One region of the Duganella sp. LjRoot269 genome, then DNA from elsewhere that is predicted to be linked to it. Evidence: predicted binding sites of a transcription regulator. Region 1 holds the regulator's gene; each other region holds the start of a gene.
What was found. The regulator FNR, encoded in region 1, switches genes on or off when oxygen is low (the NO sensors DNR and NnrR bind a similar motif). The targets are predictions, from matches to a motif close to TTGATNNNNATCAA.
Positions count from the first base shown of each region.

Region 1 (9,985 bases):
GAAGCCGGGAGCGCCGTCCAGTTCAAGCCCCAGCGGAGACTCCGCGATCACGGTTTCGCCGCGGCGGACAATGGAGAACTGGCTGGCGTCGCGCGCGATGCGCATCACCGCGCTGCCGTCCGGCGAGGCCACCACGGCCGGCCCCGGGGCGGCCACTACGGCAAGCGGAGCCAACATGCACACCGTCGCAGCGATAGGGGAAAGTCGTTTCATTCTGGTTCCTTTTTTTTTGCACATCGCCAGGTCGGCGCTGCTGTCATCTCGGCCGCCATGCTAGCACCGGGGTTTCGGCGCGAGTCGCGCCAGCGGGTGGTTGCGCAAAATTTTTGCCATGCTGGTGATTTTCATGCGCCGGCCCGCCACGGCCGGGCTGCCTTTCACCGCGACCGCGCCGACGTCGGCGGCGAACATCGGTGCCAAACCATGCGCCGCCCTTCTATTTCAGTGTCGGCATTTCTGACACGTCAATCCGCAATCAGCCCCGATGCGCCTTTTTATTGCCATCGAAATGAATAAGTCATTGTTTTTGCTTAAATATTTTCAACTCAAAGCATGCTGGCCTGCTATGTGCTTTTACCTGATCACGGATGGATTTGCGGTCGTCTCAGGGAAAGGAGCCCCAAATGTTTAAGACTATGTTTTGCGGTTTGGAACGAATAAGGAATCTGGCCAGGTCGTGGTTCGTTGCACATCGCGCCCCAGGCTTACGCCGGCGGCGCTCAGCGGCGCTGCTCGGCATTGCCGCGCTGGCGCTGGCTTGTACCTGCCCTGCATTTGCCATTGCAACGATCACCGACGGGACCTCAAGCGTTGAGCTCGATCCGGCAAGCACGAACTCCTGGACAAGAAATCCCAACGGCTATACGGGAAGCCACAGTTTCTCTCAGTCATGGTGGTACCGACTGGACTCAGGCCCGGAGCGGCCGGTTAGCAGCCTTAGCTTGACCGACACGATCTTCCTCGGTAATCACGGTGTGAGATTTGAATTCCGCGACCCTGATAATCGCTTTCGGCTCGCCACCCAATATAATGTCACGCACGCCAGCGATCGTTCCTTCCTCCAGGAATCAGTGATCATTAACAATTTCACCGACAACCCGCTGGACATTCACCTGTTTCTTTTCAATCAGTCTGACCTGGATATCAATTTAGCCATCGAGAGCCCCAGTGACTATGACTCGTTGCTCTGGGTAAGTCCCGAGGTGATCAGACAAAAATCACCCCGCGGATCGGTGGTGAGCACGACTGCGGACGCTGGAGTAATGCCGGATCGCTACGAGATGGGGGCTGGATACTACCAGTTCTTTCCGCCGCCCACTCGCTACTTTTCGCCTGTTGGCAGCCAACTGCGCGACTCCCTGCCCACGTCTCTGGCGTGGCTAACGAGCGACAACCATTCCGTGCTCGGCAAGCCGAACCTGGAGTGGGCATGGCAGTGGGAGCTGACTATCCCGGACGCATCGCGGGGAACGCCAACGGCCTTCGTGGATATCCAAAATGCCTTATCGGTCCCCGAACCATCGACCTTGAGCCTGGTGTTGCTTGCGGCAGCTCCAGTACTGCTGCGATCAAGGAAGCGTATCAAGGCAGGGCAGGTTTGATACGGATCACAGCATCATGTCGGCCTTGACGAAATATTTGCGTGCATATTTGAGCAGCTCGCCGTCGCTGGGGTGGTCCACCGTCTCTATGCTCATCACTCGCTCGGCCACCTCGTGATGGTGCTTGAGCAGGTGCTTCATCAGCGCCAGTTTTTCCATGCCGGGACCCACCAGCAGGATTTCACGCGACGGAGCCAGCGCCTTGGCCACGTCGTCGAAGTAGCGCGCGCTCTCGGCGGCATGACCGGCGCCGCCGGCGGACTTCACGTGCAGGTGGGGATGGTGGGAATCGGTCTTGATCACTTCGATGGACGAGGTATCGGCATTGAAGCGGATCAGATGGGTCTGTGCATGGTCGATCCATGCAACGACATGGTTGAATGACATATCGCTACTCCTTGGTTGAAAACGCCACTATGCGGTTCGGCAGGTGAAAAAACTTTGACCTGCATCAAAACTAGCCATGAGGCGCCCTGCTCTTTCCCTTCTCTTCTATTCATGGCGAAGCGCTTCAATCGGATCGAGCCGCGCCGCGCGCCGCGCCGGCACGTAGCCGAACACCACCCCTATCCCGGTCGAGAACACGAAGGACAGCAGGTTCACGCCCGGATTGAACAGGTAGGGCAGCTGCATGGCGCGGGCCAGCACGGCGGTGGCCACCGCCGCCAGCAGCACCCCGGCCAGGCCGCCCAGCGCGGCCAGCACCATGGCCTCGATCAGGAACTGCAGCAGCACGTCGCGTTCCAGCGCGCCGATGGCCAGCCGCAGGCCGATCTCGCGCGTGCGCTCGGTGACGCTGACCAGCATGATGTTCATGATGCCGATGCCGCCCACCAGCAGGCTGACCGCCGCCACCGCCGCCAGCAGCGTGGTCATCACGCGCGTCGTGCCCGACATGGTGTCGGCCAGCTGGCGCGTGTCGAGCACGTTGAAGTTGTCTTCCTCGCCGATGGCCAGCTTGCGCCGCTCGCGCAGCAGCTGCACCAGGCGCGCCTGCAGCGCCCTGCTGTCGCTGCCCTGCTCCATTGAAATGAGCAAGGTGTTCACGCGCTGGTTGCCGGTCACGCGGCGCTGCAGCGTGTGCAGCGGCAGCAGCACGAGATCGTCCTGGTCGTTGCCCATCGCGCCCTGCCCCTTGGCCGCCAGCAGCGCCACGATCACGCACGAGAACTGCTTGATGCGCAGCCGCTCGCCCAGCGCGTCGCGGTTGCCGAACAAGGCGCGCGCCACCGTGGCGCCCAGCGCGCACACGGCGGCGCCGGCGCGCTGCTCGCCGTCGTCGAACGGGCGACCGGCGGCCAGCGTCCAGTTGGCGGCGGTGGGCCAGTCGGCGCTGCCGCCGGTGACGGTGGTGCTCCAGTTGCGGCCGTTGGCCACCACGGTGGCGCCGCTGCGGCTCTCGGCCGCCACGGCGCGGATGCCGCCGATCTGCAGCGCGATGGCCTCGGCATCGGCCTCCTTGAACGCCGGCGCGCCGCCGCTGCCCTGGCCCAGGCGCTGGCCCGGCCGCACCATCAGCAGATTGCTGCCCAGGCTGGAGATCTGGTCCTGCACCGCCCGGGTGGCGCCGTTGCCCAGCGTGACCATGGCGATGACGGCGCCGACGCCGATGACGATGCCCAGCATGGTCAGGAAGGAGCGCAACAGGTTGCGCCGGATCGAACGCAACGCCAGCAGAATGGTATTGAACAGCATCAGCTCACCGCCTTCTCGCCCGACGCAGCCGGCATGGGCACTGGCTGCAAGTTCGCTTCGTCGCTCTCGATGCGGCCGTCGAGGAAGCGCACGATGCGCTGCGCGTACAGCGCCATGTCCGGCTCGTGCGTCACCATCACCACCGTGATGCCTTGCTCGCGATTCAGGCGCACCAGCAGTTCCATGATCTCGCGGCTGCGCTGGCTGTCAAGGTTGCCGGTCGGCTCGTCCGCCAGCAGCAGCGACGGCGCGCTGACGACGGCGCGCGCGATCGCCACCCGCTGCTGCTGTCCGCCCGACAGTTCGGACGGCGTATGCGTCTCCCAGCCGGCCAGGCCGACAGCGGCCAGCGCGGCCGCCGCCAGCGCGTGGCGGCGCGCGGCGTTCTCGCCCCGGTACAGCAGCGGCAGTTCGACGTTTTCCTGGGCCGAGGTGCGCGCCAGCAGATTGAATCCCTGGAACACGAAGCCCAGATAACGGCGGCGCAAGCGGGCGCGCTGGTCGCGGGTGGCGGCGCCCACGTCGATCTGGTGAAACAGGTATTGGCCGCTGCTGGGCGTATCGAGGCAGCCCAGCAGATTCATCGCGGTTGACTTGCCCGAACCGCTGGGTCCCATGATGGCGACAAACTCACCCTGCGCGATATCCAGGCTGACCCGGTCCAGCGCCGTCAGCGCGGCTGCGCCGTGACCGTAGCGCTTGCATACTTCGCGCAGCCGTATCAGCGGCGCGGCGCTGTCGCCGTCGTCGTTCATGGCGCCGCCGCGCGCTGGTCGGTGATCACCAGCATGCCTGGCCGCAGCCCTGCGCCGCTCACTTCCGTGTAGCGGCCGTCGCTGATGCCGAGCGTGACCACCTGCTCGCGCGGCACGCCGTCGCTCAGCAGCCACAATGTGCGTCGCGCGGAGGCGGAGGCGTCGGCGACGCCGGCCTGGCGCGGTGCGCGTCCGGGCAGGCGTGGCATCAGGCGCGACACCATGCCCGCCGGCGCTGCCGCCGCTGCGGTGTCGCTGGGCGTGAAGCGCAGCGCGCTGTTGGGTATCAGCAGCACGTCGTCGTGTACCGCCGCGCGGATGACGGCGGTGGCCGTCATGCCGGGCCGCAGGCTCAGGTCGGCGTTGTCGACTTCAAGGTAGGCCACGTAGGTGACCACGTTCTCGGTGATGGTCGAGCCGTACGACACGCGGGTGACCACCGCCGGATAGCTGCGGTCCGCATAGGCGCTGACGCTGAAGGTAGCCGGCTGGCCCACGCGCACGGCGCCGACGTCGGCTTCGTCGACATTGACCAGCAGGCGCAGATGGCGCAGGTCCTCGGCCAGCGAAAATAGCGTCACCGCCTGCAGCGAGGCGGCCACCGCGTTGCCGGGATCGACGCTGCGGCTCAGCACCACGCCGTCGATCGGCGAGCGGATCGAGGCGCGCGCCAGGTTGGTGCTGTCGGTCGACAGCGTGGCCTGGGCGCTCTGTACGTTGGCGGCGGCGCTCAGCTCGGCCGCCTGGGCCCGCGCCAGCGTGGCCCGGCCGGTGTCGAGTTCGGCGCGCGAGGGCACCTTGCCGCCGGACAGGCGGGCCACCTCCTCCAGCCGTCCCAGTGCCGCGCGCGCCTCCGCCAGGCTAGCCTGGCTTTGCGCCAGCTCGGCCCTGGCGGCGGCCAGCGCGGCGCGCGAGCGCACGATCTGGTCCTGCAGCTTGGCCGTGTCGAGCTGGACCAGCACCTGGCCGGCGCGTACCTGGTCGTTGACGTCGACCAGCACGCGCCCCACGGTGCCCGACAGCTCGCTGCCGATATTGACCGCGCGGGTAGGCTGCAAGGTGCCGTTGGCAGTGACGCTGAGCGTGACGGTGCCGCGCTTGACCCGCACCGTGACATAGGCGGGAGCCCGCGCCGTCTGGGCATGCTGCTGCCACACGTAAGCCGCCGCGCCGGCCGCCAGCAGCGCCAGCGCGGCGCCCCACACGGCGGCGCGCCGCCACCAGGGGCGTGGTGGCGCGTCGATGACGACGGCCGGTGCTGCCATACGTTGATTCATGGTGTGCTTCCTTTCATCGGCGCGGCACCGCCGTCGGGTTGCCAGCCGCCGCCCAGTGCCTTGTACAGGCGCACCTGGTCGGTGCCGACGTTGGCGCTGGCGGTTGCCACGCCGTCCTGCGACGTGTAGAGCGCGCGCTGGGTTTCCAGTACGGTTTGAAAGTCAACCAGGCCGCTGGCGTAGCGTTGCCGCGCCAGCAGCGCGGCGCTGTCGGCCGCCGCGGCGGCCAGCCGCAAATGATCGAGGCGCAGACGGTCGGCCGCCTGCGCGGCCAGCGCATCCTCCACTTCCTGCAGCGCGGTCAGCAGCGTCGCCAGATAGCCGGCCTGCGCTTGCGCCAGCGCGCCGCGCTGCAGCCGCAGCTGGGCCGCGCTGGCGCCGCCGTCAAACACATTGCCCGCCACGCTGCCCAGCAAGGTGCGCAGCAGCGCCGCGCCGCTGCCGCCCGCGCCAAGTCCGCTCAATCCCAGCGATCCCTCGAGACGCAGCACCGGGTAGCGCGCGGCGTCGGCCTGGGCCACTTTGGCGCGGGCCGCTTCGAGCTGGGCTTCGGCCGCGCGCACGTCGGGACGCTGGCGCAGTGTTGCGGCCGGCAGGCTCAGCGCCAGCTCTGCGCCGCCGGCGGGTATCGCCTGCGGCGGCGCCAGCGCGTCGTCGAGCGCGGCCGGCGCCTGCCCGCACAGCACGGCCAGGCTGTGGGCCAGCAGCGCCCGGCTGCTTTCCAGCACCGGCAACTGGGCCGCGGCCTGCTCGGTGGCGGTGATCGCTTGCTGCTGCTCCAGCGAAGTCAGTAGTCCGGCCTGGACCCGCCATGCGGTAATCTCCTGCGTGGCCTGCTGGCTGGCCAGGTTGTCGCGGGCGATGACTTGCCGTGCCTGGATGCCGCGCAGTTCGATATAACTGCGCGCCACCTCGGCGGCGACCGAGACCTGCACGTTCGCCAGCGTGGCCGCGCTGGCCTGCAGCGTGGCCGCACCGGCCGCCAGTGCATGACGGTTGGCGCCAAACAGGTCCGGTTCCCAGCTGGCATCGAAGCCCAGGTTGTAGCTATTGGTGGTGGACGCCCCGTCGAGCTTGCTACGCTGGGCCTGGGCGCTGCCGACCACGGCGGTGGCCAGCGCTGCGGCTGCGGCATCGCGCGTGGCGCGCGCCTGCTGCAGCGAAGCGCGCGCCGACGCGATGCTGGTGTTCGCTTGCAGGGCGCGCGTCACCAGCTGCTCGAGCAGCGGATCGTCGAAGCGGCGCCACCAGCCGGCAAGCGCCGCGCCATCGGACGCGGAGGACCTGGCGGCCTGGCCGGTAGACCAGGCCGGCGGCGGCTGGAACGCCGGCGCCGGCGGCGGCAGATCGACCGGGCGCAGCAGGCTGCAGCCGGTCAGACAGGCCAACAACAGCGGCGCCCCCGCCCTTCCGAGCCGGATGGCCGCCGTCGGCGGCGCGACGTTGGTGTGGTACATGACATGCTCTCGTTTGGGCCGAACGGGCTTTTACTATGAGAGCAAGTGAGTGAAAAAACCATGATCCAGATCAAAACGCACCGCAGGCACGGTGTTTCAGTGCCTCGGTCCGACGTCGATGCCAGCGGCCGGCGTCAGTCCAGATCCGCGGCGTCGTGCCGCTCCAGCACCTGGTCTTGGGGGTTGCCGAACGTGCGGTTCACCTTGCGGCCGCGGATGACGGCCGGACGCGCGGCGATCTCGTCGGCCCAACGCCGCACATGCCGGTACTCGTGCACCGACAGGAATTCGGCGGCGCTGTACAACTGCCCCAGCACCATGCCGCCGTACCACGGCCAGACCGCCATGTCGGCGATCGTGTACTCGTCGCCGGCGACATAGCGGTGTTCGGCCAGCTGCCGGTCCAGCACGTCGAGCTGGCGCTTGGTTTCCATCGCGTAGCGGTCGATCGGATATTGCAGCTTTTCCGGCGCGTAGGCGTAAAAGTGGCCGAAGCCGCCGCCGACAAACGGCGCCGAACCCATCTGCCAGAACAGCCAGTTCAGGGTTTCGGTGCGCGCCGCCGTTTCCGTGGGCAGGAAGGCGCCGAACTTTTCCGCCAGATACATCAGGATGGAGCCTGACTCGAACACGCGCAACGGCTGCGCGCCGCTGCGGTCGACCAGCGCCGGTATCTTGGAGTTGGGATTGACCGCCACGAAGCCGCTGGAGAACTGGGCGCCCTCGTTGATGCGGATCAGCCAGGCGTCGTATTCGGCGCCGCCATGGCCGAGCGCCAGCAACTCTTCCAGCATGATGGTGACCTTCACGCCGTTGGGCGTGCCCAGCGAATACAGTTGCAGCGGATGCTTGCCGACCGGCAGTTCCTGTTCGTGGGTGGCGCCGGCGACCGGGCGGTTGATATTGCCGAACGTGCCGCCCGACGATGCCGGCGCGACCCAGATCGCCGGCGGTGCATACTTCGATGGATCCGTCATGCATCTCTCCTCACAGTGAGCGTGCAAGCTGCTGCTTGCGCGCGAAAAACCATTCTATCCGAAGCCGGCCCTTTTTGATTTGCATCAATCAAATTGCACGGGCGAGTCTCTACGATGGCTGCATTGAACAAGTGAATGGAGATCGACATGAGTCCCGACAGCGCCCACGTCATAGACGAGCTCAACAGCAGTCTGCTGCTGCGGCGCCGCGAACTGGCGCAGCAGTTGCGCCAGCGCCTGCACCAGGCCGACGAACAACAGCAGATGGCCCTGTTTAACAGCTACGCGATCGATGCCGACCAGGCCGAGGCATGCCAGCTCAGCGACACCGACATCGCGCTGCTCAATCACGAATTGATGGAATTGCGCGCCGTCGACGAGGCGCTGGAGCGCGTGCGCGCGGGCAGCTACGGCACCTGCGTGCAGTGCGGCGCGGCCATCGCGGCGGCCCGTTTGCGGGCCGAGCCCAGCGCGCAGATGTGCGTGGATTGCCAGACGGCGGTCGAGCGGTCGGGACGCGCGCCGGGCTGAGCCTGAGGCAGGCTCACTGCCTCAGGCCACCGCCGGCGTGCGGCCGAGCGCCTTGGCGGCCACCTTGGTGCCGTCCTGGTCGGCGCCGGTCGCCAGCGCCTCGAGGCTGGCGCGGTCGACGATGGTCAGGTCGCGCTTGTCGACCCGTATCCAGCCGTTGCTGCGAAAGCGCGACAGCAGCCGGCTGATGCTTTCGATGGTCAGGCCCAGGTAGTCGCCGATGTCCTCGCGCGACATGCGCAGCTGGTAGCTGTTGGGGGAATAGCCGCGCGCCGCATAGCGCGTCGACAGATTCAGCAGGAACAAGGCGAAGCGCTGCTCGGCCCGCATATTGGCGAGAAACATCATCGCGTTTTGCTCGCGCATGATTTCCTGGCTCATGATGCGGTGGAAGTGCTGCAGCAGCTGCGGCACGTCGGCGAACAATTCCTGCAGGCGGGCGAACGGGATCTCGCACACTTCGCTGTCTTCCAGCGCCACCACGCCGCAACCGTGCTGGCCGGTGCCGATGGCGTCCATGCCCAGCAGCTCGCCGGCCATCTGGAAGCCGGTGATCTGCTGCTCGCCGCGGTGGTTGACGCGCGAGGTCTTGAAATGGCCGAAGCGCACGGCGTACAGGTTGTTGAACGGCTGTTCCATGCGGCATAGATTCTCGTCGCGTTCGACACGGCGGCGGCGGCCGATGATCTTGTCGAGGCGGCTGACCTCGGCGTCGTTCAGCCCCACCGGCAGGCACAGGTTCTTCAAGCCGCACACCGCGCATTTGTTCTGGCTGCTGCTCACTGCGCCGCCATTGTGTGTTGCCAGTTGGAGGTTGGTCGTCATGTTCGCTGCTCCCTGTTGTGTTTTTCGCAGCATCTGAGCGTTGGCTGCGGTATGGAGACAGTATCGGCGATCGGCGGCCGCGCGGTTATCGGGCTTCGCTGCCGTGTCGCGTAGGGGAGTCCGGACAGAAATCTGTAGGGCTTCCCCTACAACCTTTGCAATATGAAACTAGATGATGCCGTGCTCCAACGCATACCGGGTCAGCTCGGCATTGCTGTCGAGGCCCATTTTCTCCAGGATGCGGGCGCGGTAGGTGGTCACCGTGTTGGGGCTCAGGTGCAGCGTCTCGCCGATGCGCACCAGCGATTCGCCGGCCGAGATCAGCTTGAACACCTCCAACTCGCGGTTCGACAGCGCCTCGAGCTTGCCCACCTCGCCGCCGCCGATCAGGCTGGCCAGCTTTTCCAGCAGGGCCGGGCTGACATGCTTGCCGCCGGACGCGGCCTTGCGCACCGCCGCCACCAGCGCCGTGGTTGGCGCATCCTTGGTCAGGTAGCCGGCCGCACCCAGCTTGAGCGCGCGCACGGCGTAGATGTCTTCGGCGTAGGTGCTCAGCATCAGCACCGCCAGCTTGGGCCGCTCGGCGCGCAACTGCTTGAGCAGCTCCAGCCCGTTCTTGCCGGGCATGGTGATGTCGAGCAGCGCCACGTCGAATTCCTGCGCCTGCGCCAGCTGCAGCGCCTCGTTGGCGTTGCAGGCTTCGCCGTCGACGCGGATGTCGTCGACCGTGCTCAGCATCAGGCGCACGCCGTTGCGGGCGATCGCGTGGTCGTCGACCAGCAGCACGCGGATGGGATTATTGCTCATGGTGTGCGTCCAATGGCAGGCGCAGCAGCAGGGTCGTGCCCTGTCCCGGCCTGCCGGTGA
Region 1 is NZ_CAXUSL020000001.1:4,004,591-4,014,575, forward strand. It holds gene ACSQ3S_RS17910 (glycoside hydrolase family 97 catalytic domain-containing protein) at 1-213, opposite strand, end outside; gene ACSQ3S_RS17915 (hypothetical protein) at 274-420, opposite strand; gene ACSQ3S_RS17920 (PEP-CTERM sorting domain-containing protein) at 624-1,601, shown strand; gene ACSQ3S_RS17925 (translational machinery protein) at 1,608-1,988, opposite strand; gene ACSQ3S_RS17930 (ABC transporter permease) at 2,094-3,296, opposite strand; gene ACSQ3S_RS17935 (ABC transporter ATP-binding protein) at 3,296-4,051, opposite strand; gene ACSQ3S_RS17940 (efflux RND transporter periplasmic adaptor subunit) at 4,048-5,328, opposite strand; gene ACSQ3S_RS17945 (efflux transporter outer membrane subunit) at 5,325-6,785, opposite strand; gene yghU (glutathione-dependent disulfide-bond oxidoreductase) at 6,920-7,762, opposite strand; gene ACSQ3S_RS17955 (TraR/DksA family transcriptional regulator) at 7,910-8,293, shown strand; gene fnr (fumarate/nitrate reduction transcriptional regulator Fnr) at 8,315-9,118, opposite strand; gene ACSQ3S_RS17965 (response regulator) at 9,287-9,925, opposite strand; gene ACSQ3S_RS17970 (response regulator) at 9,915-9,985, opposite strand, start outside.

Region 2 (9,985 bases), 220 kb from region 1:
GGAAGGGTCGGGCCGGCGGCGGGCGCCGTCATGCGGGCCATGGTGCTGGAACACAGCGGCGCCGGTGCGCGGTTGCGTGAGCGCGAGTGCGGCGTGCCGCGTCCGCGCGGCCACGACGTGCTGCTGCGGGTGTCGGCCTGCGGCGTCTGCCGTACCGACCTGCACCTGCTGGACGGCGAGCTGGCGCCGCGCCGGCTGCCGCTGGTGCCCGGGCATGAGATCGTCGGCGTCGTGAGCGCCGTCGGCGGGCGCGTACGACGGTGGCAGGTGGGGCAGCGGGTCGGCGTTCCGTGGCTGGCCCACAGTTGCGGCGTGTGCGCGTTTTGCCGCGCCGGCCGGGAAAACCTGTGCGACCGCGCCCGCTTCACCGGTTGCGACCGGCACGGAGGCTATGCCGGCTACGCGCTGGCCGACAGCCGCTATTGCCTGCCGCTGCCGGACCGCTACGACGATGTGCATGCGGCGCCGCTGCTGTGCGCCGGCCTGATCGGCTATCGCGCTTATGCGATGACCGGCGCCGCCAGGCGGCTGGGCTTGTACGGCTTCGGCGCCGCCGCCCACATCGTGGCCCAGTTGGCGGTGGCGCAGGGGCGCGAGGTGTACGCGTTCACACGTGACGGCGACACGCGCTCGCAGCAGTTCGCCCGGTCGCTGGGGGCGGTGTGGGCCGGTCCATCGAGCGGCCCGGCGCCGGTGCCGCTGGACGCGGCCATCCTGTTCGCCGCCGACGGCCGGCTGGTGCCCCTGGCGCTGGCCGCCTGCGCCAAGGGTGCGACGGTGGTCTGCGCCGGCATCCACATGAGCGACTTGCCGGCCATGCCGTATGCGCTGCTGTGGGGCGAACGCAGCCTGCGCTCGGTGGCCAATCTGACGCGGGCCGACGGCGCCGCGTTCATGCGGCTGGCCGCGCAGATCGACCTGCGCACCGCGCCGGTGACGTATCCGCTGCTGCAGGCGAACGAAGCGCTGGCCGACCTGAGGGCCGGCGCATTCGACGGCGCGGCCGTGCTGGTGCCGGACCATGGGCGCTGACGCGCCGCTGGCGCAGGCCGCCGCACGCCAGCGGCAGCTGATCCATGCGCTGGCGCGGCGGCTCGACGGCCAGCTGATCGAAACCCATATCTCATGGGTGCTGCTGGCCGGCACGCACGCCTACAAATTCAAGAAGGCGCTCCGGCTCGACTGGCTCGACTACAGCGACGTCGAGGCGCGGCGCCGCTGCTGCGAGGAGGAACTGCGGCTGAACCGGCGGCTGGCGCCCAGCCTGTACCTTGGCGTGGAAGCGGTCACCGGCAGCGTGCGCCAGCCACGGTTCGGCGGCACCGGGCCGGTGCTGGACTACGCCGTACGGATGCTGCGCTTCGACCAGCAGGCGCTGTGGACGGCACGACTGGCGCACGGCAGTCTTGATACCGGCGAGGCGCGGGACCTGGGCCTGCTGCTGGCCGACTTTCATGCCGGCGCCGCGCGCGCATCGGCCGACACGCCGTGGGGCACGCCGACGGCCATCTGCGAGCGCACCGGCGCCGATCTGGCCGAAGTGGACGCGCTGCTGCCGCCGGCCTCGCCGGCGCGTGCGACGCTGGCGCGGCTGGCGGCCTGGCTGGACGCGCAGCAGCGCCGGCTGGCCAGCCGTTTCGCACGGCGCCGGGCCGGCGGCTGGGTGCGCGAATGCCACGGTGATCTGCACTGCGGCAATATCCTGACCTTGGCGGACCAGGTGCTGGTGTTCGACGGCATCGAATTCAACGCCGGCCTGCGCTGGACCGACGTGCAGCAGGACCTGGCCTTTGTCTGCATGGATCTGCAGTGCCGCGGCCGCGCCGACCTGGCCGCGCGGCTGCTGGACGCCTATCTCCAGCGCGGCGGGGACTATGACGGCGCGGTGCTGCTGCCGTATTACCGCTGCCAGCGGGCGCTGGTGCGGGCCAAGGTGGCGCTGCTGCGCGGCGGCGATGGCGCGGCCAGGGGGCAAGCCATGGCCGAGGCGGAACGCTATCTGGACTGGGCGCTGCAAGCCAGCTTGCCGGCGCCACCGTTGCTGCTGGCGACGCATGGGCTGTCCGGCAGCGGTAAGTCGACCTTGTGCGACAGTCTGGTCGAGCCGCTTGCCGCCGTGCGCGTGCGTTCGGACGTCGAGCGCAAGCGTCTGCACGGGATGGCCGCCAGCCAGCGCGCCGCCGCCGCGCCAGGAGCCGGCATCTATACCGGGCAAGCCAGCCGTCTAACCTACGGCTGGCTGCTGCGGCTGGCCTGTCGCGCGGCGGCGGCCGGCCAACCGGTACTGCTGGATGCGGCGTTTCTGCAGCGATGGCAGCGCCGGCGCCTGGTCCGGCTGGCGCGCCGGCTCCGCGCTGATTGGCTATTGCTCGATATCGTCACCCCTGCGGCGACGCTGGCGGCACGCCTGTCCGCGCGTGGCGGCGAGTCGGAGCAAGCCTCCGACGCCGGAGTCGAGCTGCTGGCCTATCAGCAGCAGACGCGCGAGCCGCTGCAGGCGCAGGAGCAGTCGCACGCGCTGGTGGTCGATACCGGTGGCGGCTGGGACGCCGTGCGGGCCGCCGCATTGACGGTGGCGATACGCGCCAGGCTGTAGGCCCTCACGGCGGCCTGGTGCTGTGAGCGACATCGCTGACGTATTTGACCTGGATCAAATACGTCAGGAACCTCCGCCAACCATAATCGTCCGATGATGATCAGGGAGGGAATGTGGAAAAAACAATGTTGAAGGCCATATCGAGTCCGGCTGGCGCGCCGGCGCCCACGGCGGCGATGGACAGCCGCAACGCACTGGATTTATATCTGCAAAGCCAAGTGGCGCGCATGACGGGCGGCGTGTCGCCGATTGCGATGTCGCTGGCGTTCCACGACTGGTGGCAGCACCTGGCGGTGTCCCCGGGCAAGTGCAGCGAACTGTTGGCCTATTGGAGCGGCGCCCTGGCCGGCGGCGCGCAGGCGGTCGACGTCGGCGCCGACAAGCGCTTCGCCGATGCCGCCTGGCGGCAGTGGCCGTTTTCCGGGTACGCGCAGGTCTTTAAGCACGCCGAGGAGTTCTGGAAGCAGGCCACCTGCGGCGTAGCCGGCGTGTCGTCGCATCACGCCGACGTGGTGGCGTTCACCGCGCGTCAGCTGCTCGATATGTACTCGCCGTCGAACTTCCTGTGGACCAACCCGGAGGTGCTGGGCGCGGCGGTCGCCAGCGGCGGTCGCAGCCTGATCGATGGCGCCCTCAATTGGCGCAAGGATCTGTGCCGGCGCCTGGCGCCGCCCGGCGCGACGGTGTCGGAGCCGGTTGGCCGGACCTATGTGCCCGGACAAGACGTGGCGCTGACGCCCGGCGAGGTCGTCTATCGCAACGATCTGATCGAACTGATCCAGTACACGCCACAGACCGCCAAGGTGTACCGGGAGCCGGTGCTGATCGTGCCGTCGTGGATCATGAAGTACTACATCCTCGATCTGTCGCCGCACAATTCGCTGGTGCGCTATCTGGTGCAACAGGGACATACGGTATTGATGATTTCCTGGCGCAATCCCGACGCCGAAGACCGCGATCTCGGCATGGAGGACTACCTGCGGCGCGGACTGCTGGCCGCGCTGGAGCAGGCCGACCTGCTGTGCGACGGCGCGCCGGTGCACGCGGCCGGCTACTGTCTGGGCGGAACCCTGCTGGCGATGGGCGCCGCGGCGCTCAGCGCGGGCCACCTGGACGCGCAGGGCAAGCTGGCGTCGCTGACCATGCTGGCGGCGCAGACCGACTTCCACGAGCCCGGTGAGCTGGGCCTGTTTATCGACGACAGCGAGCTGGCCTTCCTCGACGCGCTGATGTGGGACCAGGGCTATCTGGACGGCGACCAGATGGCGGCCTCGTTCCAGCTGCTGCACGCGCGCGACCTGGTGTGGTCGCGCATGATGCGCGAATACCTGCTGGGCGAACGCAGCGCGCCGAACGACCTGATGGCCTGGAACGCCGACGCCACGCGGCTGCCGTTCCGCATGCACAGCGAATATCTGCGGCGGCTGTTTCTGCACAACGATCTGGCCGAGGGGCGTTATAAGGTGGCCGGCAAGCCGGTGGCGCTGGCCGATGTCCGCACCCCGATGTTCGTGCTGGGCACCGAGCGCGACCACGTGTCGCCGTGGCGCTCGGTCTACAAGATCCACCTGCTGTGCAACGGGCCGATCGACTTCGTGCTGGCCTCGGGCGGCCATAACGCCGGCATCGTCTCGGAGCCGGGGCACGCCAACCGCAGCTATTACAGCCATCCCGCCAACGTGGCGCCGATCGGCTACACCAGCCCGGAGCAGTGGCTGGAGCAGGCCGAGCACACCGAAGGCTCGTGGTGGCCCCATTGGCAGCAGTGGCTGGCACGGCATTCGGACCGTCAGCGCGTGGCGCCGCCGGCCATGGGACTGGGCCGGACGCTGGGGCCGGCGCCGGGGCGCTTCGTGGTGCAACCCTGAGCCAGGGACGCGCTCAGCACGGCAGCAGCAAGGAATGCTGGCTGGCGGTGTGGAAGTCGCGCCAGACCCGGTTGATGGCGCTGTCCTGGTGCGCGGCGTACAGGCCGCAGTAGGGGTAGAGCTCGTCGACCGCGGCGCGCGAGGCGGCCACCAGGGCCAGCGAACCGGTCCGCACGGCCAGCATGTCGTCCACACTGAGCGCCATGCCAGCCGCCACCGATGCCCAACTGCGGTCCAGCACATCATAGAAATGCGCGCGGGCGGCGGCGTGGGCCTGCTCCTTGTCGCGCAACAGGGCGGCCACTTCGGGCACCTCCAGCAGCGGCAGGTTTTTCACGGCATGCCGGCGGCGCTCGATGCAGGGCCGCGCCAGCCGCATGAAATGGCTGGCCATGCCCGCCACGTTGGCCGCCAGCGTGACGAAGGCCAGCGAATAAAACGGGTAGCGGTACAGCGGCCCATCCGCCGTGGCGGTGGCGGGGCTGATGGTGAATCCATGCTCCTGGCCCACCCATTGCCCATCGATGCGGTAACTGTGCGAAGCGCTGGCGCGCAGGCCGATGCTGCCCCATGACGGCACGATCTGCACCTGCGCAGCCGGCACCAGGAAGGCGCGGATGCGCGGCGCGCCGTGTTCGTCCAGCAGGGGCTGGCCGCCGGCGCGCAGCACGGCGTTCAAGGTGAAATGGGTGGCCATCGGCGCGCCGCTGGCGTAGTCCCAGCGGCCGGTGATGCGGTAGCCGTCGCCTTCCTGTTCCGCATGGCCGGTAGGCGCGCCGCTGCCGCCCAGGCAGACGCGCGGCGTGCCGATGATGCCGCGCGCCAGTTCCGGCGCCAGGAAGCCGGCAAACCAGCCGGCGCCGGCGCACAGCGTCAGCACCCATCCCATGCTGCCGTCCACGGCCGCGACCGCCTCTTCCAGGCGCACCACTTCCGGCAACGGCAGCTCGGCGCCGCCGCTGGCGCGCGGCGCCAGCATCTTGAGCCAGCCGCGCCGGTGCAGCAGCGCTTGCTGGACGGGATGAAGGAAGCGGGCGGCGTCGGCCAGCCCTGCGTAGCGCTCGATACGGCGCGTGTCGCGCGCGCCCAGGGGAGAGGAGGTTGGCAATGTCATGCGGAGCTTGTGGCGGTGGCAAAGTCCGGCATTTTCTCATCTTTGAGATGCCAAACGTGTTGACGGCGGAATTATTCGTGTATACGCTGTATACATGAATCAGCCGAACACCCAACGGAAAATCGTCGAAGCGGCGCGCCGGATACTGGAGCGGGAAGGCGCGGCCGCCGTCAGCATGCGGCGCGTGGCCGATGCCGCGGGCATTACGCCGATGGCGATCTATCGGCATTTCGCCAACCGCGAGGCGCTGCTGAAGCATATTTCCGACGAGGCCTTTGCCGCGGTGGCGCAGCAGTGGCTGGGCCAGGTACGGCATCCGGACCTGATGCACAGCCTGCTGCATTCGATGGAGAACTACCTCGATTACGCGCTGCGGCAGCCGCATCTGTTCGACTACAACTTTTCGGTCGCGCGCGACGATGCGCGCCGCTTCCCCGACGATTTTCGTGACCGCCAGTCGCCCACGCTGAATGTGATCGCCGACCTGCTGGCCGAAGGCATCCGCCTCGGCCTGCTGCGCGACGGCGATCCGTGGGACCTGGCCATGACCTTGTGGGCCCAGGCCCATGGTCTGATCGCCCTGTACCGGGCTGGCCGCTTCAGCTACGACGAGGCGCGGTTCCGCGCCTTCTACCTGCAATCCTTCGGAGTACTGTTCGATGGCATCAAACGATAAACGCGCATTGCTGGCATGGACGCTCGCGGCCACCATCCTGTCCGGGGCGGCGTGGTGGCTGGGCACGGGACTGGCGCCGCAGGCGTGGCTGACCTGGCTGGCGCCGTTGCCGCTGCTGCTGATCGCGCCGCGCCTGCGATGGCAATATGCCGGACTAGCCGCCTTGTGCGCCGGTGCATGCGCCGGGCTCAACCTGTGGCATTACCTGTGCGGCGTGATCGGCCTGCCAGTGACGATCGGCGTGCTGGTCGCGGTTGGCGCGGCGCTCAAGTTTGCGCTGAGCCTGCTGTTGCACCGTTATTTTTTGCTGTCGGGCCGGCCGGGGCGGGCGCTGCTGGCCTTTCCCGCGCTGTGGGTGGCGCTTGATTATCTTGGGTCGCTGGGCTCGCCACACGGCGTGTTCGGCACGCTGGCGCACAGCCAGGTGGATGCCTTGCACGTCCTTCAACTGGCGAGCCTGACGGGGTTGTGGGGCGTCTCCTTTATCGTGCTGCTGGCGCCATCCGCGCTGGCCGTTGTGCTGCTGCCGGATGTGCCGCCGCGCCAACGCGCGCTGCTCGGCGGCGTTGCGGCGCTGCTGGTCGTTGCAACCTTCGGTTTCGGCGCCGCGCGCCTGCAGCAGCCGGCAAGCGGCAGCATGCGCATCGGCCTGGCGTCGCTGGACGGACCGTTTCGCGCATCGCTGGCCACGGCGGAAGGCAAGGCGCAGCTGCAGCGCTATCTCGCCGTGATCGACAAGCTTGCCGCGCAGGGCGCGCAGGCGGTGGTCTTGCCGGAGACGGCGTTCAGCACCGATCAGCCCGCGATTCCCGAACTGGCGGCCAGCGCGGCGCGCCACCGGATCTGGATAGACGCCGGCGTCGCGCTGAAGGGTCGCAATCAGGCGCTGGCGTATGGGCCGTCGCCGGCCGTCGCCGCCGGCTATGCCAAGCACCACTTGATACCGGGGCTGGAGGGCCAATACCAGCCGGGAACGGACTACGCCATGCTGGCCGGCACGCGGACCGGGCTGGCGATTTGCAAGGACATGGACTTCCACGACACCGGCCGCGCCTACGCCGCGCGCGGCGCCAATCTGCTGCTGGTGCCGGCTTGGGACTTCGATGTCGACGGCACGATGCACAGCCGCATGGCGGTCCTGCGCGGCGTCGAAAACGGTCTGGCGATTGCCCGCGCGGCCAAGCGCGGCAACCTGACGCTGTCGGACGACCGTGGACGCATCGTCGCGGAAACCAGCGACGCGCAGGGCAGCGCGCAACTGGTCGCCGATTTGCCCTTGCATCAGTCCCGCACGCTGTACGCGCGCTGGGGCGACTGGTTTGCCTGGCTGGACCTGTTCCTGCTGGCGATGATCTGGCTGCCACGAAGGAGGAAGCGTGAAAATACTTGAAGCGGAACAGGTCGACCGGGCGCTGGATTTTCCCAGCCTGATCGACGCCATTGAAGCGGGATTCCGGGACGACTTCGGCATGCCGCCGCGGCAGGTGTTCCAGCTGGCGGGCAAGGACGCGTCGTCGCACGATGGCTTCGCGCTGCTGCCGGCGTGGAACGACACGCTGATCGGCGTGAAGGCCTTCACCTATTTTCCGGACAACGAGGCGGCCGGCTTCGCGTCGCTGTATTCGAAGATCCTGTTGTTCGACCGCAGCCATGGCGTGCCGCTGGCCCTGGTCGACGGCACCGCCGTGACCTACTGGCGCACCGCCGCCGTGTCGGCGCTGGCTGCGCGCCTTCTTTCCCGGCCTGACTCGGCCAGCCTGCTGTTGCTGGGGACCGGCCGGCTGGCCTCGTTCCTGGTGGCCGCCCACCTTGCCGTGCGCGATTTGCAACGCGTCTTCCTGTGGGGCCGCGATGCGGTAAAAGTTCTGGCGCTGCAGGCCCGGCTGCAGGCCGCCCATCCGGCTGTCGAATTTGTCTGCGCGCAGGATCTGGCGCAGTGCGCGGGCGCGGCGGACATCATCGTCAGCGCCACGGGCGCGGCCACGCCGCTGCTGTTTGACGCATGGGTCAAGCCCGGCTGCCATGTCGACCTGCTGGGCAACCACAGCCCCGACCGGCGCGAGTGCGACAGCGCACTGGTGGCCGGCAGCGCGGTCTATGTCGACAACCGCGACAACGTGCTGCGCGAAGCCGGCGAATTGCTGATCCCGATCGCGGAGGGCGTGTTCAGCGCCGACGCCATACGCGGCGAGCTCAAGGACTTGTGCCGCGCCGGTCCGGCCGGGCGCGACAGCCCGGATCAGATCACGCTCTTCAAGTCGGTCGGCACGGCGCTGAGCGACCTGATCGCGGCGCAGCTGGTGTTGAAAAACACCGAAGCAGATTAAATCCCGGGCAATACCTCATAGAGCTCGGTGTGGCCGAAGCCCTGTTCGTAGTCCAGCACCGAGATCACCGACGGCGTGATGCGTACGAAGACGGCGCCGGGCCAGGTGACGGCGCCGGCCTGCACGAACTGGCGCAGCTGCGGGAAGCGGAACAGCATCAGGTCGGCCGCGTGCGCATTCTCGTCGGCGCCGCTGACCATCTCCGCGCGGCCGGCCAGCGACAGGCCGCGGATGTGCCGCCAGTCGTCGTAAGGCGGGGTGATGGTGGCCGATACCTTGTCGTGCTGGCGGATGTTGTGCGCCTTCTGGCTGTCCAGGCCGATGCCGGCGTACAGCGTCAGGCCGTCGTGGACGTAGCTGACCACGGTGGCCTGGGGATAGCCGTCCGGGCGCAGCGTGGCCAGCGTCATGTCGTGGGTGCCCCCGAGCAGGCTGAGGACGAATTGGCGATGGGTGCGGTCCAGTGGTTGCATGGGGCCTCGCGGGTTCAAACAGGACGGGCCAGCGATTCCGCTGCCGTGGCGGCTTGCTCGCTGTCGCGCACGGCCACCAGTTCGTTGGCGAAGTCGGCCAGGGGCTGGGCATGGCGGCCGGCCAGCACGTCGGCCTGGCGCAGGCACAGGCTGGCCACGGGCAGCTTGTTGCACATGTCCGCCATCGCGCTCAGCACGTTGTGGCCGCCGCTGCCGCCCATGGTGCAGAACAGGCCGATACGCCGGAAGTGCTCGCGCTGCTGCAGGATGTAGCTGCGCATCGGCGCGCTCATGTGCCCGGCCCAGACCGGGGTGCCCAGCACGATGAACGGGTAGTCGGCGGGACGGCGCTGCGGCGGCACGATCTCTGCCGGCAATTGGCGCAAGGCTTGCCATGCCGAGCGCACATAGCCGCCGGCGCCGCTGCGCGGGCGCACGTCGAGGATCTGCTCCAGGTCCGCGCCGCAGGCCTGGGCCAGCTCGGTGGCGACGCGGGCGGTGACGCCGGTGCGCGAGTAGTACACGATCAGGCAAAGTTTCATGGCGCCTCCTTTTTTCCGCATCGACCGGCGGATAATGTCATGGGGTTGGACCGCTGCGCGCCGCCATGGTTCCCGCCAGCCAGGCGTCGAATTGGGCCGCCGGGCAGGGACGCAGATACCAATAGCCCTGGCCGTAGTCGCACCCCATGGCGCGCAACAGCGCATGCTGCTGCGCGTTCTCCACACCCTCGGTGACCACGGTCAACTGCAGGCCGTGCGCCATCGCGATGGCCGCGCGCACGATGGCGGCGTGCTCGGCTTCGTCGCACAGCGGCCGGATCAGGGAGCGGTCGATCTTCAGTTCGTCGGGGTTGAAGTGGCTCAGATAGCTCAGCGAAGAATAGCCGGTGCCGAAGTCGTCGATGGAGATCTGCACGCCCAGCGCCTTG
Region 2 is NZ_CAXUSL020000001.1:3,786,837-3,796,821, forward strand. It holds gene ACSQ3S_RS16925 (zinc-dependent alcohol dehydrogenase family protein) at 31-1,032, shown strand; gene ACSQ3S_RS16930 (AAA family ATPase) at 1,022-2,596, shown strand; gene ACSQ3S_RS16935 (PHA/PHB synthase family protein) at 2,722-4,464, shown strand; gene ACSQ3S_RS16940 (acyl-CoA dehydrogenase) at 4,478-5,578, opposite strand; gene ACSQ3S_RS16945 (TetR/AcrR family transcriptional regulator) at 5,673-6,254, shown strand; gene ACSQ3S_RS16950 (nitrilase-related carbon-nitrogen hydrolase) at 6,238-7,644, shown strand; gene ACSQ3S_RS16955 (ornithine cyclodeaminase family protein) at 7,631-8,581, shown strand; gene ACSQ3S_RS16960 (pyridoxamine 5'-phosphate oxidase family protein) at 8,578-9,054, opposite strand; gene ACSQ3S_RS16965 (flavodoxin family protein) at 9,069-9,596, opposite strand; gene ACSQ3S_RS16970 (GGDEF/EAL domain-containing response regulator) at 9,634-9,985, opposite strand, start outside.
Region 2: ACSQ3S_RS16935 (PHA/PHB synthase family protein) is a predicted target of FNR. The motif match lies at 2,641-2,654, and genes of this name have one in related genera.

Region 3 (9,985 bases), 2.0 Mb from region 1:
CAGCAGGAAGGGCGCGAACTGCGCCAGGCCGATCAGGCCGAGATCGAACAGGTTGTGCGTCATCGCATAGACCTGCCAGCCGATGGCGACGTTTTGCATCTGGACGGCGAGGGTGCCGAGGGTGCGGGCGGAAAGGTAGAAGGCGAAGTTACGGTGGCGCAGGACGCTGAAGCCGTTGGCGGGGGGAGCGGAGGCGATGCTGTCGGACATTTGAGCTTTCAGGGAGCAGAGCCTCGGGACTCTGCATCCCTGTCTGCTCCCGGTTGGGTGGATGCTTGCTGCTTTATTTGTTGATATCTGCTTCCGTGGTGAAGGCGTCCGCGTAGAACTCGTCTTCCGGCAGGCGGCACTGCGCGACGAAATCGCGCTTGGCCGATTCCACCACGATGGGCGCGCCGCAGGCATACACCTGGTGGCCCGACAGGTCCGGCAGGTCGGCCATGACGGCCGCGTGCACGAAGCCGGTGCGGCCGTTCCAGTTATCCTCCGGCAGCGCGGCCGAGATCACCGGCACGTACTTGAAGTTCGGCAGGATCGCTTCCCACTGGCGGCACAGGGCGTCCATGTACAGGTCCTGCGGACGGCGGCCGCCCCAGTACAGGGTCATCGGCCGCTGCGAGTCCTGCGCGCGCAGGTGCTCGACGATGGCCTTGATCGGCGCGAAGCCGGTGCCCGAGGCCAGCAGCACCATCGGCTTGTCGCTGTCCTCGCGCACGAAGAAGGTGCCCATCGGGCCTTCGAAGCGCAGGATGTCGCGTTCCTTCATGGTGCCGAACACCTGTTCGGTGAACAGGCCGCCCGGCATGTGGCGGATGTGCAGGCTCAGCGGCTGGTCCTGGTCCGGCGGCGAGGCCAGGCTGTAGCTGCGGCGCTTGCCGTCGCGCAGCATGAATTCGATATACTGGCCGGCGCGGTATTTCAGCGTTTCGTTGGCGGGCAGCTGCAAGGTCATGATGATGACGTCCGGCGCCACTTTTTCCAGCGTCGCCACGCGCGACGGCATCTTGCGGATCGGATAGTCGTCGCTGCCGGCCACTTCGCGCGCTTCGATCACCAGGTCTTCGTGCGCGATGGCGCAGCAGAACAGCGAATAGCCGGCCGCCTCGTCTTCCTTGGTCAGCGCGCGCTCCTGGTGCGGCTTGTGCGTGACCGAACCGGACACCACCTTGCCGCGGCAGGAGCTGCAGGCGCCGTTCTTGCAGCCGTAGGGCAGGCCGATGCCGGCGCGCATGGCCGCCGCCAGGACGGTTTCGTCTTCCTCGCAGCTGAATTGGTGGCCGCTAGGCTGTACAGTAATTTGAAACGTCATACAATCCTTCAAATGAAAAACCACAATCTTCGTAAATTCAAGCGGCCGCGCCTGCTGATCGTCGGCTGCGGCGATGTCGGCATGCGGCTGTTGCCGCTGCTGCGCCCGCACTTTCGCGTGTTTGCCACCACCAGCCAGCCATCGCGCTGCGCCGAACTGCGCGCGCTGGGCGCCGTGCCCATCGTGGCCGATCTCGACCAGCCGGCCAGCCTGCGCCGCCTGGCGGGGCTGGCCAGCCATGTGGTCCACCTGGCGCCGCCGCCGGCCGAGGGGCCGCTGGACCGCCGCACGCGTAATTTGTCCGCCATTTTACCTGAGCACGGCCGTCTGGTTTATGTCAGCACCACCGGAGTCTATGGCGATTGCAGCGGACTGTTGTTTGACGAGAGCCGTCCGGTGGCGCCGCGCAACCCGCGCGCGCTGCGCCGGGTGGACGCCGAACAGGTGCTGCGGCGCTGGGCGGTGCGCGCCGGCGCGCAATTGTCCATCCTGCGGGTGCCGGGCATCTACGCCGCCGACCGCCTGCCGCTCAAGCGCCTGCAGGCCGGCACGGCCGCGCTGATCGAGGCGGACGACGTCTACACCAACCACATCCATGCGGACGACCTGGCGGCCATCATCGCCCGCGCGCTGTTCCGCGCCTTGCCCAACCGTATATATCACGCGGTCGACGACAGCGACATGAAGATGGCGGCGTATTTCGATGCGGTGGCCGATGCGTTCCAGCTGCCGCGGCCGCCACGCCTGCCGCGGGCGGAATTGCAGAAGGTGGTGACGCCGGCGCTGCTGTCGTTCATGTCCGAGTCGCGCCGGCTGGCCAACGGCCGCATCAAGCGCGAGCTGGGCGTGCGGCTGCGCCACGCCACCGTGGCCGACGCCCTGAAGGGCCTTACTTCTTCTTCGCGCTGAGGCGCTGCTGCTGTTTCTTTTGGGTCTGGACCTTGTTCTGCTTGGCCTCGTACAGGGCGGTGGCGTCCAGCTTGGCCTGGGCCGGCGTGCGCATCTCCTCGACGTCGTCATGCTTGACGAAATAATCGGCGGCCTGGGCGTCGACCACCAGCTTGATCGCGGCGGCGTCGTCGAGATTGTAGATCTCGTGCAGGAGTGTTGTTACTTCATCAAGGAATTCTTCGTAAGTCATAGGCTTTAAGGGGCGCGATGTAAAAACAGGTAAAGGGGAGGGCGGAAGTTACAGTAATGCAAGCTCTGTGTCAGCTTTTTGTGACAAACTGGTAACAGGTTCGCTTGATTCAAATCAAGCAAGTCGTCACATGATACGATATTGTTAGTAATCTTATGAAGGAGCCACGCGGATGCCAGCCACTTTCCATCCTACCAAGGAACAGGTTCGGGCCTACATGCACCAGCGTGAATGCGACCGCCGTCCACCGCCGATGCCGGAAGAAATCCGCCGGCAACTAGGCTGGCATGGCCATAACGGCAATATTGACTTTCCCTCCACTTCCTCACTCCTCCTCCCCGGCACCATCGCGCAACTGGCCACCTTGCTGGCCGTCGAATGGTGCTTCCTCGCCGCCGGCATCAGCCGTTCCAACTAGTCTTTACCGGAATTTATACCTTTTCTTGCAACAAAAAACTTCCTAGCACAAGAAATAGGGGTAAAATCTATCTAAATCTCACATAAATGTGTGATGAGTTAGCCGTTCGTTAACGTAAGCGTGTATTATCTCGGTTAAGCACTAAAAACCGGCATAAATGTCTGTGTTTTGTAGTGCTTCATTGGTAAATGAGCTAAAAATTTTTCTTACCCATGTGTCGTTTTTTTCCAAAAAACGGCCGGAACCTACTTAAAAACATTATGTCTATCAAAGAAATCACCGCATCGCCGACCTACAACCCGAATCGCGTGTTGGACGCCATCATCGAGAAGCTGCAACTGAAGAACGATGCCGCCCTGTCGCGCGCCCTGGAAGTGGCTCCGCCGGTCATCAGCAAGATCCGCCACAACACGCTGCCTATCGGCGCGACCATCCTGATCCGCATGCATGAGATCAGCGATTTCAGCATTCGCGAACTGCGCGAACTGATGGCGGCCTGATGAAGCCCTCGGCTGCATAAAGAAAAACGGCGCGTACCTTGCGGTAACGCGCCGTTGTTTTATGCGGCTGTGTTGGTGGCGATGCTTCGGTCAGGCCGAGGTGCTGATCGTGGTGCCGATACGCTGGCCGCTGGTGTTGACCGTGGGCGCCGCGGCAACTTGCGGTGGTGCGGGCGGCGCCGGCGGGGCAGCGCGCTCGACCGGTTTGTCCGCCACCGTCTTGACCGGCTCAGGCTGGCGGGCGGGCGGTGTCGCCTGGACGGCGGCGGTGCTGGAGGCTACTGAATTGACAGCCATGATGTACTCCCATCGTCTGTAAATATCCCCTGAGTATGCCACTTTTCTGAGCATGTCGCGAGCGCGCTTCGCCTGCCTGTGGCGCGGACGCCGTAGTGCGGCGAACGGTGTCAGGCGGCCGGCGCCAGGCGCGGGCGGTCGGTGTACAGGCCGGCCAGGCGCGCCTTGTCGATGACCGCGCCCGCTTGTGCCGCACCCGTCACCGACTGGGCCAGCTGGCCCGGCGACGCCGAGTAGGCGAACTTGGCCGGCGAGGCCGAATACGCGGTTTTCATGGCGGCCTGGGCCGGCGATGCCGAATATGCGGTGGCGCCTGGCGAGGCCGAGTAAGCGGTGCTGGCCGGCGAGGCCGAGTAGGCCGTCTGCAGGCCGGCGGTGTGGCGCAGGTAATCCTCGCCGAACGTCGCCTCGTACAATTCCTTCATGCGCAGGCCCATGCTTTCATGCGCCGCCAGGTCGTCCTCGCCGCGCAGGCCGATATACGGGAAGTGGTGCAGGAACTGGCCGAACACGGCGTCGCAGTCGGCCGCGTATTTCATCGTGTCGAGGATGTGGTAGTGCCAGAAGGTGTCGACATCGACCCGCGGCGCCGCCTGTTCCGCCGGGAACATCTTCATCAGGAACAGAAAGCGGCGGTATTCGAATTCAATGGCATTGGCGCGTTCCAGCGACCAGCCTTCGCCGGATTCCTTGTGCATCAGCTTGACTTTGATTGGTTCGAGGTCCAGAGCATCGATAGCATTCATGGAGACTTCCTTTGAGTGGATGAAGCGGGTTGAAAAAAGCAGAGTACGCTTGATTTTTGCTCAGCCGAGGAAGCGTTTCCTTGATTTTTCTCAATGTTTGTCAGGAAATTCCTACTCGCTGTACCAGATTAATCTGACGGTGACCTGATGACCGACGTCTCAGTTGGTCGCGTCGGCCGCCAGGCGGGCCGTGTCGTTGATGTCGTCGATCGAGGGCGGCGCCACGTAGTCGACCGGCACCGAGATGGTGACCGTGGTGCCGCCGTTCGGCGTGGCGGTGATGGCGCAGTGGCCGCCGAGCAGGCTGATGCGCTCTTCGATGCCGACCAGTCCGAACGAGCCGACCTTGTTGCGGTTGCTGTCGCGCATGCCGACGCCATTATCGCTGATGGTCATGGTGAGCATGCCGCTGGTGTGGCGCAGTTCCACCCGCACCAGGCTGGCGCCCGCGTGCTGGATGATGTTGCTCAGCGATTCCTGCAGCACGCGGAAGAAGGCGGTGGCGCAGCGGTCGTCGATGCTGATGTCGCTCTGGTGTTCGATCAGCTCGCAGACCATGCCGGAGCGCTGGCGGAACTGGGCGATCTGCCATTCCACGGCCGCGCTCAGGCCCAGGTCCAGCACCGTCGGCCGCAGGTCGTTGATGATGTGGCGCACGCTCTTGATGGTGCTGTCGATCTGGCTCAGCGTGCTGCGCGCGCGCGCGTGCAGGCGCGGGTGGCCCTGCCGCGTGCGGCTGGCCAGCATGTCGGCTTCGATCCGCAGCACCAGCAGGTTCTGGCCCAGGTCGTCGTGGATTTCGCGCGCGATGCGCTTGCGCTCCTGCTCCTTGATCTGGTCGGCATGGGCGGCCAGCCGGCGCAGCTTGAGGTGCGACTGCTGCAGCTTGGCTTGGCTGTCGCGCAGCTCCTTGGTCATCGCCTTGGCCATCTTGATGGCGCGCAGCCGCGACGACGACAGCGTGTGGAACAGCAGGTAAAACAGCAGCGAGCCGACAAAGCCGCACAGCATGGACAGCCACGGCAGGAAGGCGTCGAAGTTGCTGTACCAGACCGACTTGGGCGAGCTGAAATGCGCGTTCCACTGGCGGCCGTTGAAGTCGAGCGGCAGCCTGATGGTGAACTGGTCGGCCGGACGGGCGGCGCGGTGCACCAGGTCCTGGTTGTCGTACAGCAGCGTGATCGGCGTCTTTTCAGTGCCACTGATGGCGCCGTCGTCGTACAGCATCAGGTGGACATCCTGCACCTGCATCTGCTCCAGCGCCGCCTGCACCAGGCGCGGCACGCTGAAACCGATGCCGACCGAACCGGTGTAGGCGGCGCGGCGCTGGGCGACGTCGTACAGCGGCATGTCCTTGCGGTAGATCGGCAGGCGCATCGCCAGCGCCCAGCCCTGGGCGTCCTTGGTGTTCTCGATCGGCATGCCGGAGGTGATCAGCGCGCCGGTGTCGCGCGCCTCGGCGATGGCGCGCGCCGCGCGCTCGCGGGCGGCGATGTCGATGCCGATGCGGTCGCGGAACGGCGCCACCGGTTCGATCATCGTCAGCACCGAGTAGGCGGGGCGGCGGCCGGGCGGCCTGATGGAGAAATCCGGATAGCCCAGCGCCAGGCCGTCGCCGCTGTGGGCGGCGCTGCGCTCGAAGGCGTCGCGCTCGGCGTCGGTGACGTAGCGGGTGTAGTTGATGTTGTTGAGCGCAGGGAACTGGCGTGCCAGGTTCAGGCCGCCGACATAGCGGTGAAAGGAGGCGCGGTCGACGCCGTCGCTGGCGTCGAAGAAACTGGCGGTGGCGCGCAGCACGTCGGTGTAGGCGTTGATGCGCGAGGTGATGTTGTACTGCGCGTTGCGCGACTGGTACAGGAAACGTTCCTCGGCGTCATGCTCGATGGTGCGATAGACGCCGACATAAAACAGCGCGCCGATGCCGAGCGACAGCATGACGCCGGCCCACCAGACCGGCTTGGTCGGCGAGAACAGCTGTTTTTGAGCGAGGAAGGTTGCCATGTTAGGTGCCTGAAGCAACTCCTGAAACCGGGGGGAAGGCCGAATATAGGAAACTTTACCGGTGCGAGTCAAGTAAATTTGCGTTTTGGCATCATCTTAACATTTTGATACCGAATTCCCGGCGAGAAAAAACCGGCGCCTCTGCTATGCGGGGCGCCGGCCCTTGGTCGCTGTATTATCCGGATCGCTTTACTTGGCGACCCAGCTGTCCTTCAGGGTCACGATGCGGTTGAACACCGGCTTGCCCGGCGTCGAATCGACGCGGTCGGCGACGAAGTAGCCATGGCGCTCGAACTGGAAGCGCTGGTCCGGCTGGGCCGCGCTCATGCCCGGCTCCAGGAAGGCGGTGACCACTTCCTTGGCGTTCGGGTTCAGCAGCGAGATGAAGTCCTTGCCGCCGGCGTCAGGCTGGGCGTCGGTGAACAAACGGTCGTACAGACGCACCTCGGCTTGCAGCGCGGTGGCGGCGGAGACCCAGTGGATGTTGCCCTTGACCTTATAGTTGTCCGAGCCCGGCGTGCCCGATTTCGAGTCCGGGAAGTAGTTGACGTGCACCGCCACCACCTTGCCGTCCGCGTCCTTGTCGTAGCCGGTGCATTCGGTCACGTAGCCGTGGCGCAGGCGCACGCGGCTGCCCGGCTTGTCGTCGATCGGCGGGTAGTAGCGGAAATAGCCCTTGCTCGGCACTTCCATGAAGTCCTCTTCCTCGATCCACAGCTCACGCGTGATGGGGAAGGTGCGCACGCCCATTTCCGGATGGTGCGGATGGACCGGCGACGTGCATTCCTCGCTCAGGCCTTCAGGGTAGTTGTCGATGATCAGCTTGAGCGGACGCAGCACGGCGGTGGCGCGCGGCGCCTTCGGATCGAGGTCTTCGCGCAGGCAGCCTTCGAGCGTGCTCATGTCGATCCAGCCGTCGGACTTGGTCACGCCGATGCGCTCGCAGAACAGCTGGATCGCTTCCGGCGTGTAGCCGCGGCGGCGCAGGCCGACGATGGTGGGCATGCGCGGGTCGTCCCAGCCGTCGACGATTTTCTCGTCGACCAGCTGGCGCAGCTTGCGCTTGCTGGTGATCACATAGGTCAGGTTCAGGCGCGAGAATTCGTACTGGCGCGGCACCGGCAGCTTGAAGAAGCCGCCCGCCGACAGCGTTTCCAGCAGCCAGTCGTAGAACGGGCGGTGGTCCTGGAATTCCAGCGTGCAGATCGAGTGGGTGATGTTTTCCAGCGCGTCCGAGATCGGGTGCGTGTAGTCGTACATCGGGTAGATGCACCAGGCGTCGCCGGTGCGCACGTGGTGGGCGTGGCGGATGCGGTAGATGGCCGGGTCGCGCATGTTCATGTTCGGCGACGACATCGCGTCCTCGCTGATTTTCGCGCGCAGGATGTGCTCGCCGTCGGCGTATTTGCCGGCCTTCATGTCGCGGAAGATCTGCAGCGATTCGGCGACCGGACGGTCGCGGAACGGCGAGTTCTTGCCCGGCGTGTTGAAATTGCCGCGGTTGGCCGCCATATCGTCCGCCGACTGGCTGTCGACGTAGGCGTAGCCTTTTTCGATCAGGTATTCGGCCATCGCGTACAGCTGGTCGAAGTAGTCGGACGCGTAGTGCAGGTGGTGCTCGACGCCGCCGTTGGCGGCTGGATAGTCGTAGTCGAAGCCCAGCCACTTGACGCTGTCGATGATGGTGTCGACGTATTCCTGCTCTTCCTTGGCCGGGTTGGTGTCGTCGAAGCGCAGGTTGCAGCGGCCCTGGTAGTCGCGCGCCAGGCCGAAGTTCAGGCAGATCGATTTGGCGTGGCCCACGTGCAGATAGCCGTTCGGCTCGGGCGGGAAGCGGGTGATCACGCTCGGCATCCCAGGGCGGACGTGGGTGCCGGCGGCCAGGTCGGATTCGACGATGGCGCGCAGGAAGTTGGAGGTCAGGACGGGCGCTGGGCTGTTTTTGTCGTTGCTCATCTGAAAAGTTGGCTTTGCAAAAGTTCGAGTGAAGGGCATTTTACCGTATCCCTCCTGCTGGCTGAGGGGAAATGCTGCATTGCGGCGGCCCGCGGGCGGTTTGGCCACCCGGCACAGGTATAATTCGTCTTTAATTGTTCGGCATCACGGCCCGGAGTTTCCAAAATGGAAAATTACTACAACACGCTGGGTATAGCGCCTAACGCCACCGACGACGAAATCAAGAAGGTCTATCGCTCGCTGGCGATGCGTTTCCACCCGGACCGCAACCAGGCGCCCGGCGCGGAGGCGCGCTTCAAGAGCATCACCAAGGCCTACGAAATCCTGTCCGACCCGGTCAAGCGCGAGGAATACAATCAGAGCGTGAACCACCGCATCATCATCGATGCGGAAGCGGAAGCGTACCAGTTGTGGCGTTCGGTGTTCAACCTGCATGGCACCGTGCTGCCACCGGCCTGAGCCGGCCACACTAACAAGAAAGCAAGCAATGTCTAGAAAAGTACACCCCGAGTTCGCCTATCAATCGCGCGAGCTGGAAGGCCAGATCGAGGGCATCCTGGGCGATCCGCCGGACCGCAAGAACTACCAGCGCATGATCGACGCGCTGGTGTCCGAGTACGCCAGCGGCGGCGGCATCGAGGACGTCAACATGCTGGCGTTCGCGCTGGTCGACCACCTCGAGTTCAACAACCCGAAAGGCCTGCTGGCCGAGGCCGAGGACTACGAGTTCGGCGATGCCGCGCGCGTGTTCGCGATGGCTTCGTGCAAGGGCGAGGAGGCGGCGCGCATGTACGCGGCGCTGGAAGACAATCTGCCGGACCTGGCGCGCCAGGCCATCATCACGGCGTTCCTGTACAAGAATCCGCGCAAGTGGGACGACGACGACCAATCGCTGGAACAACTGTCGGCCAACGACGACGGCGACGATGTCGACGACGACGATCACCAGGCCACCGACGACTTCGCCCAAATGTTCGATCAGGATGGAGAGTAATCATGTCCGACGAAACTACAAAGTCCAGTAATCTGCCGGCGCTGAGCAAGCAAGTGACGGAGCTGGTGCTGGCCGGCTCGCTGAGCCATGCCGAGCAAGCCTTCGCCGAAGCGGCCGACCAGTTCGGCGACCTGGCGGTGGTGGAGGTGCTCAACAACATTCCGCCGCAAGTGACGGCGCTGCACATGGCCGGCTTCGACGGCGGCAAGATGTCGCTGGCGACCCTGCTGGTGCCGCCCAAGGCCTGGGCCGACAGCCTGGCGTTCTTCGCCGCCACCTGGCCGGACGACCTGATCGAGGACGATCCGGAGCGCATCGCCGAATCGCTGTTCGCGCACGTCCACGGCGTGGTGTTTTCCACCGACGACGAGGAACGCCGCGTCGAGCTGCTGCAGGCCGCCTCGGCGACCGACCACGGCGCGACCGCGTTCGCCATCCTGTTTTCGATGGCGCCTAAGGAAATCCTGGAAGTGGCCGGCGAGATCATCTCGAAAGGCCCGTACCTGACCGGCCAGACCTCGTCCGACAACGACGTGGTTCCGCTGGCGATCGCGCTGGCGCAGGCGTCGGAAGACGGCTGGGACCGCGCGCTGTTCGAGCTGTTCCCCGAGTTCCGCCACAGC
Region 3 is NZ_CAXUSL020000001.1:1,959,236-1,969,220, forward strand. It holds gene ACSQ3S_RS08600 (MFS transporter) at 1-210, opposite strand, end outside; gene ACSQ3S_RS08605 (CDP-6-deoxy-delta-3,4-glucoseen reductase) at 284-1,309, opposite strand; gene ACSQ3S_RS08610 (SDR family oxidoreductase) at 1,322-2,218, shown strand; gene ACSQ3S_RS08615 (hypothetical protein) at 2,199-2,450, opposite strand; gene ACSQ3S_RS08620 (hypothetical protein) at 2,623-2,868, shown strand; gene ACSQ3S_RS08625 (hypothetical protein) at 3,129-3,368, shown strand; gene ACSQ3S_RS08630 (hypothetical protein) at 3,459-3,665, opposite strand; gene ACSQ3S_RS08635 (glycine-rich domain-containing protein) at 3,776-4,411, opposite strand; gene ACSQ3S_RS08640 (CHASE domain-containing protein) at 4,571-6,412, opposite strand; gene ACSQ3S_RS08645 (glutamine--tRNA ligase/YqeY domain fusion protein) at 6,602-8,368, opposite strand; gene ACSQ3S_RS08650 (DnaJ domain-containing protein) at 8,534-8,827, shown strand; gene ACSQ3S_RS08655 (hypothetical protein) at 8,856-9,362, shown strand; gene ACSQ3S_RS08660 (hypothetical protein) at 9,365-9,985, shown strand, end outside.
Region 3: ACSQ3S_RS08635 (glycine-rich domain-containing protein) is a predicted target of FNR. The motif match lies at 4,492-4,505, and genes of this name have one in related genera.